DNA from 2 places in the Allobosea sp. NPDC055332 genome. Region 2 is predicted to be linked to the other one. Evidence: riboswitches for the same ligand, from Rfam matches in the RefSeq annotation. Region 2 holds a riboswitch; the other holds the start of a gene.

Region 1 (8,913 bases), on a different contig from region 2:
AGCAGCGCGTCCGGCAGCGCCGGAACGTCCGGCCGGGGTGAACCCGAATGCGCCACGCCCACCCTCCGCGCCGCAGGCCGCCCCTCCGGCCAACCGGGCCGAGCCCGAACAACCGCGTCGCCCGACGCCGCCTGCGGGCGCTGCGCCCGGCCAGGGTGCTCCTTCGACGGCTCCGGGCGTGCCGCAGCGGCCGGCCCCGGGTCAGATCGCCCCGCAGCCGTCACCGGCTCGGCCAAGCGCGCCGCCGGCCCAGCCCAATGCTTCGGGAGCTCCGTCCGGCGACAGCCAGCGCCGCCCGGCGCCTTCCCAGACGGCCCCGAGCCAGCCGCCGGCCACCGCTCCCTCGGCGCCGACGGCGCCCGCTCGCCCAGCGCCAGGCCAGGCCGCACCGGGCAGCAGCGGCCAGCCTTCCGCCGCGCCGCCGGCCGGCCGTGCGCCAGGAGCCCTGTCGCAGCCCGGTACGGCGCCGTCGCAGCAGCCTGGCCTCAATCGTCAGCCTGGCCAGGCGGCGCCCGGGCAGCCTTCCGCTGCGCCGCCCGCCGGCCGCGCGCCGGGGGCGCTGTCGCAGCCTGGGACGGCTCCGCCCCAGCCTGCTCCGTCGCAACCGCAGCCCGGCTTGACGCGCCAGCCCGGCCAGCCGGCTCCGGGTCAGGCCGCGCCTGCGCAGCCTGCTCCCGGCCAGGGCGCGCTCGGCGGCGGGGTTCAACCCAATCCCGCCCAGCCTGCTCCCGCTCCGAATGCCGGCCGCGCTCCCGGCGCTCTGTCGCAGCCCGGAGCCGCGCCGGCGCAACCCGCACCGGTTCCCGGCCAGCAGCCCGGTGCCCTGTCGCAACCGGGCGCAGTTCCCGGCCAGGTGCAGCCGACCCAACCTGGAATTCCGGGTCAGGCGGGCCAGCCCGTGCCTGACCGGCAGGGCCGCCGCGGCGGCATCGGCCTCGGCGGCGCGGCCGCGATCGGCCTCGGCGCCGCCGCGATCGGCGGCATCATGGCGACGCAGGGCGCGAGCCGGCTCGACGACATCCGCAGCCGGCGCGAGGAGCGTCGCGAGGGCGACGTCACCATCATCCGCGAGCCCGGCCGCACCATCATCCGCGGCGACGATGACCGCGTCATCATCCGGCGCGACGAGACCCAGCGCTTCCGCGATCTCGGCCTCGACACTCGCAGCGAGCGCCGCGGCGAGGAGACGGTCACGGTCTATGACCGCCCCGACGGCACGCAGATCGTAACCGTAACCGATGCCGAGGGTCGGCTGATCCGCCGCTCGCGGCGCGAGCGCGACGGCGGCGAATTCGTCATCATCGACAATGTCCGCCGCGACGGGCCGCAAGCCCGCTTCGCCGAGGAGGTGGTCGAGTTGCCGCCGCCGCCGCTGCGCATCCCGCGCGAGCGCTACATCGTCGATGCCGAGCGCGCCGACGAGCGATTGATCTACGAGACGATCACCGCTCCGCCGGTCGCCCCGGTGCCGCGCCGCTACACGCTCGACGAGGTCCGCTACTCGCGCGATCTGCGCGCCCATATGCGCAGCGTCGACATCGACACGATCAACTTCGATTCCGGCTCCTGGACAGTCACGCAGGATCAGGCGGGGCGCCTCAGGGTGATCGCGCAGGCGGTGCGCCAGGCGGTCGAGCGGGCGCCGAACGAAGTCTTCATGGTCGAGGGCCATACCGACGCGGTCGGCTCCGATGTCGATAACCTCTCGCTGTCGGATCGCCGGGCCCAGTCTGTCGCTGAAATCCTGACCCGCGATTTCGCGATCCCGGCCGAGAACCTGACGACGCAGGGCTATGGCGAGCAGTATCCCAAGGTCCAGACACAGGGCGATTCGCGCGAGAACCGTCGCGTGACGCTGCGCCGGATCACGCCGCTGCTCACCGGTCAGAACCAGCAGTGATCTCGGCCTGAGCAGCAGCGCATTTCTCGATGGGCGGCCGGAACAATCGCTGGCCGCCCCTGTTGTTCTAGCGGGTGGGCCCGTCTTGCGCCCGCCTGACTGGACTGGAGGAGTGCCATGCGCAAGAACTCGTGGGTCCTGCTAGGACTGCTCGCCGTGGGGTTGCTGGCGGCGGAAGCTGCTGCCGCGCAATCCTCTCTCCCGCAGACGCAGCGTCAGCAGCGCGCACCTGGCGTGCCGATGGCGCCGAATGCGGGCGAAGTGCAGAAGCTGGAGCCACGTTCCGACCGTCTCGAGGCGCGGCGCGAGCGTGAGCAGCTGGCGCGCGATCGCTCCGCGCCGCCGGAGCCGAACCGCGAGATCCCGATGCCGAAGCCGGTACCGTCGATCATCGCCCCCACTCGCTAGAGCCCACCGCTTGGGGTTTAGATTCAGGTAAGGCTCGCCACCTATGGTGGCGGCGAGGAGTCATGTCATGAGTGAGATGTCGGTCGCGATCGCCCAGAGCCTGGTCAGCATGAAGTCGGCTGCGACGCAGCAAGCGCTGCAGCTCGAAATGGTCAAGCAGAACGCCGATTCCGATCAGGCGCTCGTCGCCATGCTCCAGCAGGCTGCCGAGCAGCAGCAGGCCACGCTCCCCGCCGGCCAGGGCGGCAACCTCGACATCACCGCCTGAACCCCATCCTCACCAGCGTGTAATGCTGCTGGCGCATGCCGGCGCAGCGTCGGCCGGCGGTTCTTTGCCGGTTGCGTGAAGATCACGACAGTTCTAACCTCCGCCTCGTTCCGAGGGGTGCTCGATAAGAGCTGAGATGGCCTGACGGCCGAACCCATCGAACCTGATCCGGGTCATACCGGCGGAGGGACTGGAACGCGGCTGCGCCACAAGTGCATCCGCAGACAGCGACTGGACCGTCAGACGCCCCGGATCTCCTGAACCTGAGAGGGAGGAGATCCTGACATGAACGCCCACACCAAGCCCCAGAAGAACAGCGTCAAGGCTGCACCGCAGACGGTGACGACCGGCCCGATCATCGGCTCGCGCAAGATCTATGTCGCGGCGCCCGAACATCCCGACATGCGCGTGCCCTTCCGCGAGGTCACGCTGACGACCGATGCCGAGCCGCCGGTGCGCATCTATGACCCCTCCGGCCCCTATACCGAGACCGATGCGACGATCGACCTCAACGCTGGCCTGATCCAGCCGCGCCGCGCCTGGCTCGATGCCCGTGGTTTCGAGACTGTGCCTGGCCGCGCCGTTACCGCCGCCGACAACGGCCATATCAGCGAAGCACAACTCGTCCCGGCCTGTCCGGCCGAGCGCCCGATCCTCGAAGCCAGGTCGGGTCAGATGGCGACGCAATACGAGTTCGCCAGAGCCGGCATCGTCACCCCCGAGATGATCTATGTCGCCCATCGCGAGAATCTCGGCCGCGCCGCCATGCTGGACGGTGCCCGCGAGCGCCATGCCGACGGCGAGAGTTTCGGCGCCTCCGTGCCGGAATTCGTCACCCCCGAATTTGTCCGCGATGAGATCGCCCGCGGGCGCGCCATCATCCCCGCCAACATCAACCATCCCGAGCTTGAGCCGATGGCGATCGGCCGCAATTTCCTGGTCAAGATCAACGCCAATATCGGCAATTCGGCTGTCACCTCCGGCGCCGCCGAGGAGGTCGAGAAGCTGGTCTGGGCGATCCGCTGGGGCGCCGACACGGTCATGGACCTCTCGACCGGACGCAACATCCACAACATCCGCTCCTGGATACTCAGAAACTCGCCGGTGCCGATCGGCACGGTGCCGATCTACCAGGCGCTGGAGAAGGTCGGCGGCGACCCGATCAAGCTCGACTGGGAGGTGTTCAAGGACACGCTGATCGAGCAGGCCGAGCAGGGCGTCGACTATTTCACCATCCACGCCGGCGTCAGGCTGCCCTACGTGCCGCTGACCGCCAGCCGCGTCACCGGCATCGTCTCGCGCGGCGGCTCGATCATGGCGCGCTGGTGCCTGGCACATCACAAGGAGAGCTTCCTCTACGAGCGCTTCGACGAGATTTGCGAGATCATGCGGCGCTATGACGTCTCCTTCTCGCTCGGCGATGGCCTGCGTCCGGGCTCGATCGCCGATGCTAATGACCGCGCCCAGTTCGCTGAGCTGGAGACGCTGGGCGAACTCACCAAGGTCGCGTGGGACAAGGGTTGCCAGGTAATGATCGAGGGCCCCGGCCATGTGCCGATGCACAAGATCAAGGAGAACATGGACAAGCAGCTGCGTGAATGCGGCGAAGCCCCGTTCTACACGCTCGGACCGCTGACCACCGACATCGCGCCGGGCTATGACCACATCACCTCCGGCATCGGCGCGGCGATGATCGGCTGGTTCGGCTGCGCCATGCTCTGCTACGTCACGCCGAAGGAACATCTCGGCCTGCCCGATCGCGACGACGTCAAGACTGGCGTCATCACCTACCGCATCGCCGCCCATGCCGCCGACCTCGCCAAGGGCCATCCGGCGGCGAAACTCAGGGACGATGCGCTCTCCCGCGCTCGCTTCGACTTCCGCTGGGAGGACCAGTTCAACCTGGCGCTCGATCCCGACACGGCGCGTAGCTTCCACGACGAGACGCTGCCGAAGGACGCCCACAAGGTCGCGCATTTCTGCTCGATGTGCGGGCCCAAATTCTGCTCGATGAAGATCACTCAGGATCTGCGCGCCGAGGTGCAGGCGATGGGCGACAATGAGCGCGCGGCGCTCGAAGCCATGGCCACACAGGGCATGGCGGAGAAGTCGCAGGAGTTCCTGAAGAAGGGCGGCAATCTCTATCTGCCGGCGGCGGAGTAGGGACCATGCGCGTCGCTGTGATCGGGGCCGGCGTCGCCGGCCTCGTGACGGCGCTCGAGCTGGCCGAGCGGGGTGTCGCGGTCGAAGTGTTCGAACGCAGTGCCGCCCTTGGCGAGCGGGCCTGCTCCTGGGCTGCCGGCGGCATGCTGGCGCCCTGGTGCGAGCGCGAGAGCGCCGAAGAGGCGGTCGTCACTTTGGGCCGGCAGGCCCTCGACTGGTGGCCGCGCCATCATCCCGGCACGCTCTCCCATGGCACGCTCGTGCTCGCCCCGGCCCGCGATGCCGGCGAGCTGACGCGGTTCGCGGCGCGGACGAGCGGCTTCGAGCGGCTCGATGGCGATGGCGTCGCTGCGCTGGAGCCCGACCTCGCCGGCCGCTTCCGACAGGGCCTGTTCTTCGCGCAGGAGGCTCATCTCGACCCGCGCCGCGCCATGGCGGCTTTAGCCGCGGCGCTGCAGGCGGCCGGCGTGCCGATCCACTACGGCGTCGAGGCCGATGAGACGGCGCTCGATGCCGATCGCATCGTCGATTGCCGTGGCCTTGCCGCCCGCGACCGGATCGACGGGTTGCGGGGCGTACGCGGCGAGATGCTGGTGCTGCGCACCGATGAGATCAGGCTGAGCCGTCCGGTCCGGCTGCTGCATCCGCGCATTCCGCTCTATGTCGTGCCGCGCGCCGACGGGCATTTCATGATCGGCGCGACGATGATCGAGAGCGATGATCGCCGCGACGTCAGCGCCCGCTCGGCCATCGAACTGCTCAGCGCCGCCTATGCGCTGCATCCGGCCTTTGGCGAGGCCGAGATCGTCGAATTGCGCGCCGATGTCCGCCCGGCCTTTCCCGACAACCTGCCCCGCATCGTCGAGGAGGGCCGGACCTTACGCTTCAACGGGTTGTTCCGCCACGGCTTCCTGCTCTCGCCGGCTTTGGCCGGGCAGGCGGCCGATCGTCTCCTCGCATCCAGGGAGTTGTCCGATGCGCATCATCGTCAACGGCGACACGCGTGAGGTCGCGGCCCCCGTCCTGGCCGAGGCGCTGGCCGAGCTGGGCTATGCCGGCGCGGTCGTCGCCACGGCCGTGAACGAAGCCTTCGTGCCCGCCGGCACGCGGGCGCAAACGATCCTCGCGGACGGCGACCGGCTCGAAATCCTCGCGCCGATGCAGGGAGGCTGAGTCGATGAATTTCTACGGCTTCACCCCGCGCTCGCGCCTCTTCCTCGGCACGGCGCAGTATCCCTCGCCGGCCGTGCTGCAAAAGTCGGTCGAGGCGGCCGGCGTCGATGTCGTCACCGTCTCGCTGCGCCGCGAGGCCGGCCGGCTCGGCGGTGGCCAGGATTTCTGGGCCCTGATCCGCGGCCTCGGCGTCAGGGTGCTGCCCAACACCGCCGGCTGCCACTCGGTCAAGGAAGCGGTGACGACGGCGCAGATGGCGCGCGAGGTCTTCGGTACGCCCTGGATCAAGCTGGAGGTGATCGGCGAGGCCGACACGCTGCAGCCGGATGTGTTCGGCCTGGTCGAGGCGACGCGCATCCTCTGCGCCGAGGGCTTCGAGGTCTTCCCCTATATGACCGAGGATCTCGTCGTGGCCGAACGGCTGGTCGAGGCCGGCTGCCGGGTGCTGATGCCCTGGGGTGCTCCGATCGGCACCGGCAAGGGCCTGAACAACCCTTACGGCCTGCGAGCGCTGCGGGCGCATTTCCCCGATATCCCGCTGGTCGTCGACGCCGGCATCGGCTTGCCCTCGCATGCCGCCGCGGCGATGGAGCTCGGCTACGATGCGGTGCTGCTCAACACCGCGGTGGCCAAGGCCGGCGACCCCGCCGCGATGGCGGCCGCCTTTGCCCGCGCGGTCGAGGCCGGGCGTCTCGCCTTCGAAGCGGGACCGATGGAGCCCCGCGACATGGCTGCGCCCTCGACCCCGGTGCTGGGCCGGGCCCTGCTCGGCTGACAAGGAGGGAGCAATGACCGATCGCTATGCCCGCCAGATGGTCGTGCCGGAGATCGGCCCCGAGGGACAGGCGCGGCTAGCCCGCACCTGCATCCTCGTTGTCGGGGCCGGTGGCCTCGGTTGCCCCGTATCCTCCTATCTCGTCGGCGCCGGCATCGGCCGGTTGCTGCTGGTCGATTCGGACCGGGTCGAGGAGAGCAACCTGCACCGCCAGCCGCTCTACCGGATGAGCGATGTCGGGCGGTTGAAGGTCGAGGCGGCGCGTGAGGTGCTCGCTGCGTATAATCCTGGCGTGGGGATCGAGGCACTGGCGCTCAGGCTCGCGCCCGACAATGTCGCGGAACTGGTGGCGCGGACCGATATCGTCATCGATGCCGCCGACAGCTTCGCCGCGACCTACGCCCTGAGCGATGCTTGCCGCGAGGCCGGCAAACCGCTGGTCAGCGCTTCGATCGTCGGCACCGCCGGCTATGTCGGCGCCTTCTGCGGTAGTGGGCCGAGCTATCGTGCCGTCTTTCCGGAAATGCCGGCGCGCGCCGCCGATTGCGCCACGGCCGGCGTACTCGGTCCGGCCGTTGCCACCCTCGGCCTGCTGCAGGCGCAGATGGCCCTGCTGCTGGCGCTAGGCCTCGAGCCGTCACCGCTTGGCCGCGTGATCAGCTTCGATGCCCGCCGCCTCGGCTTCGGCGGATTCTCCTTCGCCGGGGCGCCGGAGCCGCTCGCCGGTTCCTTCCCCTTCATCGCGCCCTCGCAGCTTTCTGCCAGCGATATCGTCGTCGAGCTGCGCGGCGTCGATGAGGCGCCTGTTCCGGCTGCTCCGGATGCGATCAGGCTGACGGTCGATGAGATCGACCGGCTGTCGCTGGATGAAACCGACGGCCGGCGTGTGGTGCTCTGCTGCCGGAGCGGCATCAGGGCGGCGCGGGCCGCCGGCAGGCTTGCAGCGCGTGGCGCCGGGGATCTGGCCCTGATGGCGCTGGGCTAGATTCTTCCCCATATCCCTGGCGAGCCCGATGGAGACAAGATGACGAGCGACACCACCGAGATGACGCTGGCGCGGACCCTGCAGCCGCAGGAGGTCGCCTCCGTTCTCGCCCGCGTGGCGGAGGTGCGCCCGCGCGTGCAGTGCCTGACCAATACGGTGGCGCAGAACCTCACCGCCAACATGCTGCTGGCCTTCGGCGCGATCCCCTCGATGGCGATCCATGTCGACGAGGTCGCGGCGATGGCCGAGGGCGCCGGCGCGATCCTGATCAATATCGGCACGATCAACGCCGAGAGCGAACTTGCCATCCCCAAGCTGCTCGAAGTGGCGCGCGATCGCGGCAAGCCCCTGGTGTTCGATCCGGTCTTCGTCGAGCTCTCGCCGCTGCGCCGGCACATCGCCGGGCAGGTGCTGCGCTTGGCCGACATCCTGGTGCGCGGCAACGCCACCGAGATGGCGGCGCTCTCCTTTGATCTCGCCGCCGCGCAAGGTGTCACGCGCGTCACCACCGGCAAGGTCGACCGGATCGAGAGCGGCTCGGCGAACTTCTCCATCGCGCATGGCCACCCGCTGATGACGAAGGTCACCGGTATCGGTTGCGCTGCCGGTGCGCTGATCGCGGCCTGCTGCGCCGTCGAGGCCGACAAGGCGGTCGCGGCGGCGGCGGCCTTGACCGCCTATGGCATTGCCGGCGAAATCGCGGCCGAGCGCTGCCGCGGACCCGGCAGCTTCGAGGTCGAGCTGATCGACGCGGTCGCGGCGATGGACGCGGCGACGCTGGCTGCACGAATGGAAACCGGACGATGAGCGTCGACATCACCCTTTACGGCATCGTCGATCCGCAGATCGCCAATGGCCGCTCCATGGCCGATATGGCGCGCGCTGCGGTCGAGGGCGGCGCGACGCTGATCCAGCTCCGCGCCAAGACCGAGACGACGCGCGAGATGGTGCGCGAGGCGCGCGCCATCCGCTCGGCCCTGCACGGCACCAATGTGCCGCTGCTGATCAACGACCGCGTCGACGTTGCGCTTGCGTCCGGCGCCGACGGCGTCCATCTCGGCGCCGACGACATGAAGCTGGTCGATGCGCGCCGCTTGCTCGGCCCGCGCGCCATCATCGGCGCGACGCTGAAGCATGAGAGCGAGCTGCCGGAGTTGGCCTCGGCGAAGATCGACTATGCCTGCATCGGCGGCGTCTTTCCGACCGCGCACAAGGACAATGCCGGCACCGCGCTCGGCGTC
Region 2 (8,913 bases):
ACCAATTATCCGGAAAGCGAAATGCGATGTCCCAGCTGTGTCGCCGCTACCGACCACGGTGCAGACCACAGCCGCGACTCAGCTTGCCTTGCCGCCTGGACGCGGACGCCGCACAGGAGCGGTACGGCCGAAGCGAATAAGAAAAATCTACCTAGTTGCCTATAAATAGGAGAAATTTCTCTTCTTTACCTGAAATCAGTCGAAATCGCTCACTGCCGCGATATCGCCATTTTTATCCCGGGATACGACTAAAGTCGCTCGCCCCGACATTGTGGCCCGCACGGATCGTGCGGCGTGGAAGCAGTGAAGGTTGCATGACGCAACAGAGGCGCGCGCATTGTCCGGACGCGGAGCAGGATGACTTGCTGGCGCGTCACAATCAGTTTGAAACCGACAATGCGGCCGCCGCTTGCCGGCAGACCATCCTCTTCGAACGCCAGGACTTCCTCGAGCCGCTCGATCGGGATGAGCCCTTTCGCATGTCGATCAACTCCGTGCTGCTCGACGGTGTCCGCATCAGCGCCGTGAAGACCAGCGGCCACCGCGTCCGTCTCGTCGAGGACGAGAACATCACCCTGCTGCTGCCCTGGACCGGAACGATCGAGACCGACGATATCGGCCGCCGGATCCAGGCGAATACGGAGTCGATGCTGATCCCGACACCTGGCAGGCGCACGACGATCTGCGAACCGGGCTATCTTGGCCTCGTGGTCCAGCTTCCGCTGACGCGGCTGCGCAGTGCGGCTGCCCTCAATCCGGCCGATGGCTGGCGTCCGGACGGACAGGCCCCGGGGATGATCAGCGTCACGTCCGGACAGGGCGCGGCTCTCGGCCGCTATCTGCGCCACCTCGCATCCGAGCTCGACCAGTCGGATGCGCTGCTCGTCGCACGCGGCGCCGCCAATGCAGCGGCGATGATGGTGACCGAACTGCTCGGCTTTGCCTGGCAGGCGGTAGTGGCGAACTCCGAGCAGCGCGGCAGATCGGCCGGCCTGCTGCAGGTCGCGCTCGCTGAAGAGATCATGCGCGCGAAATCCGACGACGCGCTCTCGATCACCGCGCTCGCCGCCAGGGTCGGCGTCAGCACCCGCTCGCTGCAGCTCGCCTTTCGCCGGTATCGCGGGGTCGGGCCGCGCCAGATCCTCGAGGATGTCCGCCTCGATGCCGCCCATGCCCGGCTGTTCGCCGCCGCGCCAGGCGACAACGTCACCCGGATCGCGCTCGATTGCGGCGTCACCCATCTCGGCCGCTTCGCCACGCGCTATCGCGCCCGCTTCGGCGAGACGCCGCTGGCGACCTTGCGCCGCCGCCGGAGCTGACGGAGCCCTGGCGCGCTATCCCGGCTGCACGCTGGCGAAGGCTACGGCGATCCGCTGCGGCGCCGTCGGGCGGGCATACATGCGGTCGAGATAGCGCTGCAGATGCGGGAAGCCATCGAGCAGCCCCTGCTCGTTCGCCCAGTCCATCAGATAGGCGGTGACGCAGTCTGCCGCCCCCATCCGGTCGCCGACGATGAAGTCGCGCTCCGCCATATGCGCCTCCAGCACCGCCGCCATGCGCCTGAACTCCTCGCTGGCGAGCGTGATGTCCTGCGGCAGCCGCTGCTCCTCCGGATAGAGGAAGCTGTGCTTGGTGATGCGCCAGAGCGGCTGCTCCAGCTCGGTCATCGCGAACAGGATCCAGCGATAGGCCTGCGCCCGCTCGGCCAGATCGTCCGGCAGCAGGCGCTTCTCCGGAAACTTCTCGGACAAATAGAGGATGATGGCCGCCGACTCGGGCAGGACATTGTCGCCATCGACCAGGACCGGCAGCTTGCCCGCCGGGTTGATCTTGAGGAACGCCGGCGTCTGCGCCTCGCCGCCGAGCAGGTCGACATGGATATAGTCGAACGGCACGCCGAGCTCCTGCAGCCCCCACATAGCCCGCAAGGTCCGCGTCGGTCCGAATCCGTAGAGTTTCATCATCGCTCTCTCCCATACATACCAATTGGTTTGTATTGACGCCGCTCAGGCTGACAGTCTGTGTCAGCAATCTCTGTCGCGGCCTTCCGCAGCGCCATGATCGCGCCACCGTCGCACCTAGATTCACCCGTCCCGAACGGCGCGATCGCGATCCGCTGCAGCTCGCGCCCGTCCCTGGAGAACCGATCCGATGCTCGCCCGTTCCGCGCTCGTGATGCCGCTGCTACTGATTCTCGCCAGTCCCCTCCTCGCCCAGACCGCCACGACGGCCACTCCGTCTGCTTCGGAGCCGGCCGCAGCGGGCAAGGCACCCGATGCCTGTCGCCTGCTGCCGCAGGCCGATCTCGAAGCGCTCTTCCCCGGCCGTCCGATCACCGCCAAGGGCCCGACGCTGAGCCCGATCAGCCGCGGCCCGCAATATGCCGAGAGCTGCATGTACTCGGTGAAGCTGCCGAGCCCGACCTCGAAGATGGACCATGCCCGCTTCGCCTCGGTCACGGTGATCCGCTGGGACGGCATCGCCAAGGGCCGCGAGACTCCGGCGCAGGCCTTCGCCTCGATCAAGGCGACGCGCGAGAAGGTCGCGGGCGATCCGAAGATCACGCTCAAGCTCGAGCCGCTCGCCGGCATCGGCGACGAGGCCTTCCAGGAGACCAATTCGTCCAGCGTCGTCGTCCGCGCCCGCAAGGATGATCTGATCTACGCCGTCTCGCTCGATCTCTATTCCGAGCAGACCGCGCCGAACGTGCTCGCTCTGGCGAAGCAGGCGGCGGCACGCTGGCAGGGCGGTGCCGGCATGGTCGACGCAGCGACGCAGATCGCCGCGAACAGCGCCGTGACGGTGCCGGCGGAAACCCGCCCCTCCTCCGTCGCCCCGGTCGAGCAGTGGCCGGACGCCTGCGCCCTGCTGACGCCGGCCGAGGTCAAGGCCGCCTTCCCCGATATGATCGTCAGCGAGCCGCGCAAGCTGATGGGCAAGATCACCCATGAGAGCCGCGAGAATCGGCAGGAGGCCCTGCCGAACCCGATCGGCTGCCAGTTCGACGCCAAGCGCAGCGTCGAGAAGGACGGCAAGCGCACGGTCGAGCTCAACCAGATCCAGGTCAGCGTCCGCAATGTCGCCGCCAATGAGGATCTGTCGAAGCGCTGGTTCCAGAGCGCAATCAAGGTCTCCGAGGCGAAGACGCCGGTCGAAGGGCTCGGCGACGAGGCGGCGCTCGACATCATGAACCGCATCCATATCCGCAAAGGGCTGGCGACGGTCGAGGTCCGCGTCTCCGGCGGCGAGCGCGACCAGGCGCTGCATGACCAGGCCAAGGCGCGCGTCGGCGAACTCGCCAGGATCGTGGCGGGGCGGCTGAAATAGCCTGCCGTCGCGGCGCCGCTGCTGATAGGAGAGCCCGTCAGCAAAGGGCTACGACGTCATGACCGAACGTTTCACCGAGACCCTCCGCCAGGCCAGCCAGCCGGCCTGGTCGCAATCCGTCGGCCACCGCTTCGTCCGCGAGCTGCTGGGCGGAACGGTGTCCGACGCGGTCATGGCCCGGTATCTGATCCAAGATCACCGCTTCCTCGACAGCTTCCTGACCCTGCTGGGGGCAGCGCTCGCCAGCGCCGACAGCTTCGAGGCCCGCATCCGCTTCGGCCGCTTCATCGGCATGGTGAGCGGCGAGGAGAACACCTATTTCCTGCGCTCCTTCGCGGCGCTCGGCGTCAGCGAGCAGGAGCGTAGCGAGCGCCCCGACAGCCAGCCCACCGCCGGCTTCAAGGCGATCATGCGCGAAGCCGCCGCGACGCGCTCCTATGCCGCCGCCCTCTCCGTCCTGGTCGTCGCCGAGTGGCTCTATCTCGACTGGGCGCAGCAGGCGTCGCAGCCGCTGCCGGCGAACTTCATCCACGCCGAATGGGTCACCTTGCACGACAACCCGGATTTCCGCGATTTCGTCGGCTTCCTGCGAAGCGAGCTCGACCGCGTCGGCCCAAGCGAAGCTGAGGCGAGCTGGGATTTCTTCCAGCGCACCGTCGCGCTGGAGAAAGCCTTCTTCGACTCGGCTTATGAGGAAGCCTGAGCGCCGTTCCTCCGGCTGAGGCAGGCGTGACAGGCGCGAGCCGCTCTGTCACAAGGGCTCACGAGAGACGGGGGCGTTCGCCGCGAGGCGAGCTGAGAAGCACCCTTCGAACCTGAACCAGATCATGCTGGCGGAGGGAGTCGCTCGGGGCAGCCTGGTCAGCGCTTATCCCCGTGCCCGCCTTCCACCGGAAAGGCGAGCCTTGACGACGCAGGACGCGACAGAGCGGAGCTCGGCCCCCGGCGCGAAGCCGGTGATGGCCGCGCTTGCCCCTGCCCTCCGCACGATTCTCGTCCTGCTGCTGGCCTGGCAAGGCGCGGTCTGGCTGTTCCAGCCGCCGCGCTACATCCTGCCCTCGCCGCTCGACGTGGCGCTGGCCTTCCAGCGCCAGCCCGGCTTCCTCTTCAGCCATAGCCTGACCACCATCGCCGAGATGGCGCTCGGCTTCGTGCTCGGCTCAGCGTTCGGTGCCTTGACTGCGCTCGCCATCGTGGCGCTGCCGCGGCTCGGGCGCCTGCTCTGGCCGATCTTGCTCGTGCTGCAATCCTTCCCGGTCTTCGTCATCGCGCCGCTGCTGGTGGTCTGGTTCGGCTTCGGCATGGGCTCGAAGGTGATCATGGCGACGATCATCATCTTCTTTCCCGTTGCCTCCGCCTTCACCGACGGCCTGCGCCGGACCGACCCGGAGCTGATCGACGCCACCGCGCTGACATCAGCGACGCATTGGCAGACGCTGCGCTATGTCCGCCTGCCGCTCGCCATGCCGAGCCTGCTCACCGGCCTCAGGGTCGCCGCCCCGCTCGCGCCGCTCGGTGCCGTGATCGGCGAATGGGTCGGTGCCTCGGCCGGGCTCGGCTTCGTCATGGTCCAGGCCAATGCCCGCATGCAGACCGACACGGTCTTCGCCGCGATGACCGTGCTCGCCGTGCTCAGCCTCGTCCTGCGCCATCTCGTCGACGCGCTCGGCCCGCGCCTGCTGCCCTGGGCGAGCGAGCCATGACGCCACTCCGCTTCAAATTGATCACGCAGAAGGATTTCGCCTGATGACCCTCCGCGCCCTGGCCAGACGCGCCCTCCTCGCCACCGGCCTCGTCCTGGCCGCCGGCCTCGCCAGCCCGGCGCGCGCCGCCGACAAGCTGACCGTGATGCTCGAATGGTTCGTCAACCCGGATCACGCGCCGCTGGTCGTCGCGCAGAAGCTCGGCCTGTTCAAGGAGGCTGGGCTCGAGGTCACCATGGTGCCGCCCTCCGACCCCTCGGCCGTGCCGCGCCTCGTCGCCGCCGGCCAGGCCGATATCGGCATCCACTACCAGCCCAATCTCTATCTCGACCACGCCGCCGGCATCCCGATCGTCCGTGTCGGCACGCTGGTCGAGACCCCGCTCAACAGCGTCATCGTCAAGGCCGACGGGCCGATCAAGTCGCTCGCCGACCTCAAGGGCAAGACGATCGGCTATGCCGTCTCCGGCACCGAGACCACTTTGCTCGGCCAGATGCTGGCCAAGGCCGGCCTCAAGCTCGACGACGTCAAGCTGGTCAATGTCAACTTCGCGCTCTCGGCCGCGCTGATCGGCGGCAAGGTCGACGCCACCATCGGCGGCTATCGCAATTTCGAGCTGACGCAGCTCAAGCTCGAAGGCCATCCCGGCACGGCCTTCTATCCCGAGGAGCACGGCGTTCCCGCCTATGACGAATTGATCCTGATCACCCGCCGCGACGCCCTCTCCGACAGCCGCCTGCCGCGCTTCCTCGACGCGATCGAAAAGGCCGCGCTCTATCTGACCAACCACCCGCAGGAGGCCTGGAAGCTCTTCATCGCCGCCCATCCCGATCTCGATGACGCCCTCAACCGACAGGCCTGGACCGACACGCTGCCGCGCTTCGCCAAGCGCCCGCGCGCCCTCGACCAGGGCCGCTATGAGCGCTTCGGCGCCTTCCTCGTCGAGCGTGGTTTGATCCAGAAGGCTCCGGCGCTCGCCGAGATCGCGGGCGAGGTGAAGTAACCGGCGGATCGCGGCGGCAGCCTCGCCTGCCGCCGGCCATCCCGCGTCCACATCAGGGCGGACCTGTGCCGACGGCTCTGGGTTCCCCACCGACAGCGGTGCTATGAGCCGGCTCCGCAGCCATTGGGCGAGCCCTCGCCCGGATTCGCAGCTGCGCCCGGCGAAGTCATCCCATGAACGTCAGCCAGCCGATCGCCTCCACCCGCCGCGCCGACCTGCCGGTGCTGTTCGCGCTCAGCGCGACGCATCTGCTCAACGACATGATCCAGTCGCTGATCCCGGCGATCTACCCGATCATCAAGACGGCCTACGCATTGGATTTCGGCCAGATCGGCCTGATCACGCTGACCTTCCAGATCACCGCATCGCTGCTGCAGCCTGTCGTCGGCGCCTATACCGACAAGAACCCGATGCCCTATTCGATGGTCGTCGGTATGGGCTGCACCCTGACCGGGCTGATCGGCCTCGCCTATGCCGGCAGCTACGCGCTGCTGCTGATTTCGGCGGCCTGTGTCGGCCTGGGCTCCTCGATCTTCCACCCGGAAGCGACCCGCATGGCCCGCAACGCCTCCGGCGGCCAGCAGGGGCTGGCGCAGGGCATCTTCCAGGTCGGCGGCCAGAGCGGCGGCGCGCTCGGCCCGCTGCTCGCCGCCTTCATCATCGTGCCGCGCGGCCAGACCAGCGTCGCCTGGTTCTCGGCGGCAGCCCTGCTCGCCATGGTGCTGATGGTCTGGACCGCCGGCCGCTATGCCGTCCTGAGCAAGGCCGCCGCAGCCGCTCCCAAGCCCACGAAGGTCGCGGCCGCAGCGCCCGCGGCGCCCGCCCATTCGAAGGGCCAGATCGCCTTCGCGATCACCATCCTGGTGATCCTGCTGTTCTCGAAGAACGCCTATTCGTCGAGCTTCAGCTCCTATTACACTTTCTATCTGATCGGGAAGTTCGGCGTCTCGGTGCAGGGCTCGCAGCTGATGCTGTTCCTGTTCCTCGCGGCCGCCGCCGTCGGCGCGCTCGCCGGCGGCATCATCGGCGACAGGGTCGGCCGCAATCGCATCCTCTGGTTCTCGATCCTCGGCGCCCTGCCGTTCTCGCTGATGCTGCCCTTCGCCGACCTGTTCTGGACCGGCGTGCTGACGGTGGTGATCAACCTGATCATGGCGAGCTCCTTCGCCGCGATCCTGATCTACGCAATGGAATTGATGCCGGGCCGGATCGGCCTGATCGGCGGCCTGTTCTACGGCCTCTCCTTCGGCCTCGGCGGGCTCGCGGCGGCGATCCTCGGCGAGGTCGCCGACTGGATCGGCATCGAGGCGGTCTACCGCATCTGCGCCTTCCTGCCGGCGATCGGGCTGCTGGCCTGGTTCCTGCCGAAGGTGGAGCACCGGCGGGGGTAGAGGCGGCCAACTAGGCCAATGGCGTAGGTCCGCAAGCGCTTTTTTGCCCGAGCTGGGACTCAGCTCTTGGCCAAATGCGAACATTCAGGAACCAAATGTGCTCGAGACAAAGGGCGCTCCATTTGAAACCAGCACTCGTTGCCGCACAAGCCATGGAGCTTATCTCCCGCTAGACGAATATTCATCAATTTTAGAGATGAACGCTGCGATCTTTGAGCTATCCTTCACTCCACGCTCGCTTGAGACACCTGTCATTACATCTAGCCCCCATGGTCTTACCCGCTCAAGCGCATTCCCAACATTGTCGGGTGTAAGCCCACCCGCCAGGACAAACTTCAGTTTTGGGAAAGAGCCAATGAGCTGCGCGCTCAAATTCCAATCATGCACTTTCCCGGTCCCTCCTTTGCCGCCCGCCGCGGAGGCGCTATCCAGCAGAAGTATAGAATAGAATCTATGAATCTCATACTCAGATACAATTTGGCTCAAATGCTCAGTACCACTATTAGGGACTATCGAAACCTTCTTTATAAACTTAATATCACCAGCGATAATATATTCATATAAGCTCTCAATACCTCTTACATCTGACTGAAGTTGAATATAATCAGGTTTTACAATTTTATTGATATGGAGTATTTCCTCAGAGTTTTTACTATGCGTCAAAATAACATATTGCAAAGAAGATATTTTTTGCTGAACGAGCGACGCAGCTTCCTCCAAAAGGAGTTGATCTTTGTTCCGATGAGGGTGCGTATTGGGGACGACAATCAATCCGACTGCATCGGCGCCGAGGGCGTGACAGGCGTGAATATCTTCCTCTCGTGCGAGGCCGCAAATCTTGACCCAAGGCCGCTGAAATTGGAGCATGATTCATTCTTCCTCATTGCGGTTGACTTGAATGATCGCGGATTCTCAGAAGTTCCTTAGCCAGTTTGAAGACTCGGAACGAGAATTTATTAAGCGCTTGTTGGATTCCTTTATATACGCAGACCGAAACCAGATTAGAAACAAGCTTCATGAGCAGTTTTCCGCACTAGACGGGCTTCCGAGAGTAGGCTTTGTCGCGTTAGGGCATACAACCGAATCTGGCAATGAGTTGGCAAGCGACCTCAGGCGTTCGCTAGGAGATCGTGTTGCCGTTGAACAGTTCCTGATGTCCGATCAATTGGATAGCGCGAATCTTGCGCCGTTCGAGCAATTCATTTTTCTCGACGACTTTATCGGGACAGGCCGCCAAGCCGTGGATTATTTTGAACGCATCCGCGGGAACTTCGAAAAAAAAATCACCTACGCATATCTGGCCGGCATGGATACAGGCATCGGAAAAGTCCGCGAATATTTGAAATCAAGATTTAAAAAATGCGAATTGACCTCAATATTGGACATTCAAATTAGACCAGCTTTCGATATTGGTTACATATTTGAGAATGAATTTGAAATAGTCCAGGCAAAAAAAATCTGCAAGAAATATGGCGATTATCTAAGCTCA

The links. A riboswitch is a leader RNA that binds a small molecule or an ion and turns the genes downstream of it on or off. The one in region 2 is predicted to bind thiamine pyrophosphate.
Region 1: linked by a shared signal. The riboswitch ahead of thiC (phosphomethylpyrimidine synthase ThiC) and the one ahead of ACWIGM_RS00625 (ABC transporter permease) in region 2 are both predicted to bind thiamine pyrophosphate.

What each region holds. Positions count from the first base shown of each region.
Region 1 is NZ_JBSHMO010000005.1:483,545-492,457, forward strand. Features, by position in the region: gene ACWIGM_RS27785 (OmpA family protein) at 1-1,900, shown strand, start outside; gene ACWIGM_RS27790 (hypothetical protein) at 2,018-2,308, shown strand; gene ACWIGM_RS27795 (hypothetical protein) at 2,376-2,576, shown strand; TPP riboswitch at 2,680-2,784, shown strand; gene thiC (phosphomethylpyrimidine synthase ThiC) at 2,862-4,739, shown strand; gene thiO (glycine oxidase ThiO) at 4,745-5,746, shown strand; gene thiS (sulfur carrier protein ThiS) at 5,715-5,912, shown strand; gene ACWIGM_RS27815 (thiazole synthase) at 5,917-6,687, shown strand; gene ACWIGM_RS27820 (HesA/MoeB/ThiF family protein) at 6,701-7,672, shown strand; gene ACWIGM_RS27825 (hydroxyethylthiazole kinase) at 7,712-8,479, shown strand; gene thiE (thiamine phosphate synthase) at 8,476-8,913, shown strand, end outside.
Region 2 is NZ_JBSHMO010000001.1:111,190-120,102, forward strand. Features, by position in the region: gene ACWIGM_RS00605 (AraC family transcriptional regulator) at 315-1,319, shown strand; gene ACWIGM_RS00610 (glutathione S-transferase family protein) at 1,335-1,964, opposite strand; gene ACWIGM_RS00615 (hypothetical protein) at 2,152-3,327, shown strand; gene ACWIGM_RS00620 (TenA family protein) at 3,386-4,030, shown strand; TPP riboswitch at 4,090-4,186, shown strand; gene ACWIGM_RS00625 (ABC transporter permease) at 4,287-5,030, shown strand; gene ACWIGM_RS00630 (ABC transporter substrate-binding protein) at 5,074-6,033, shown strand; gene ACWIGM_RS00635 (MFS transporter) at 6,207-7,424, shown strand; gene ACWIGM_RS00640 (phosphoribosylanthranilate isomerase) at 7,584-8,291, opposite strand; gene ACWIGM_RS00645 (phosphoribosyltransferase-like protein) at 8,323-8,913, shown strand, end outside.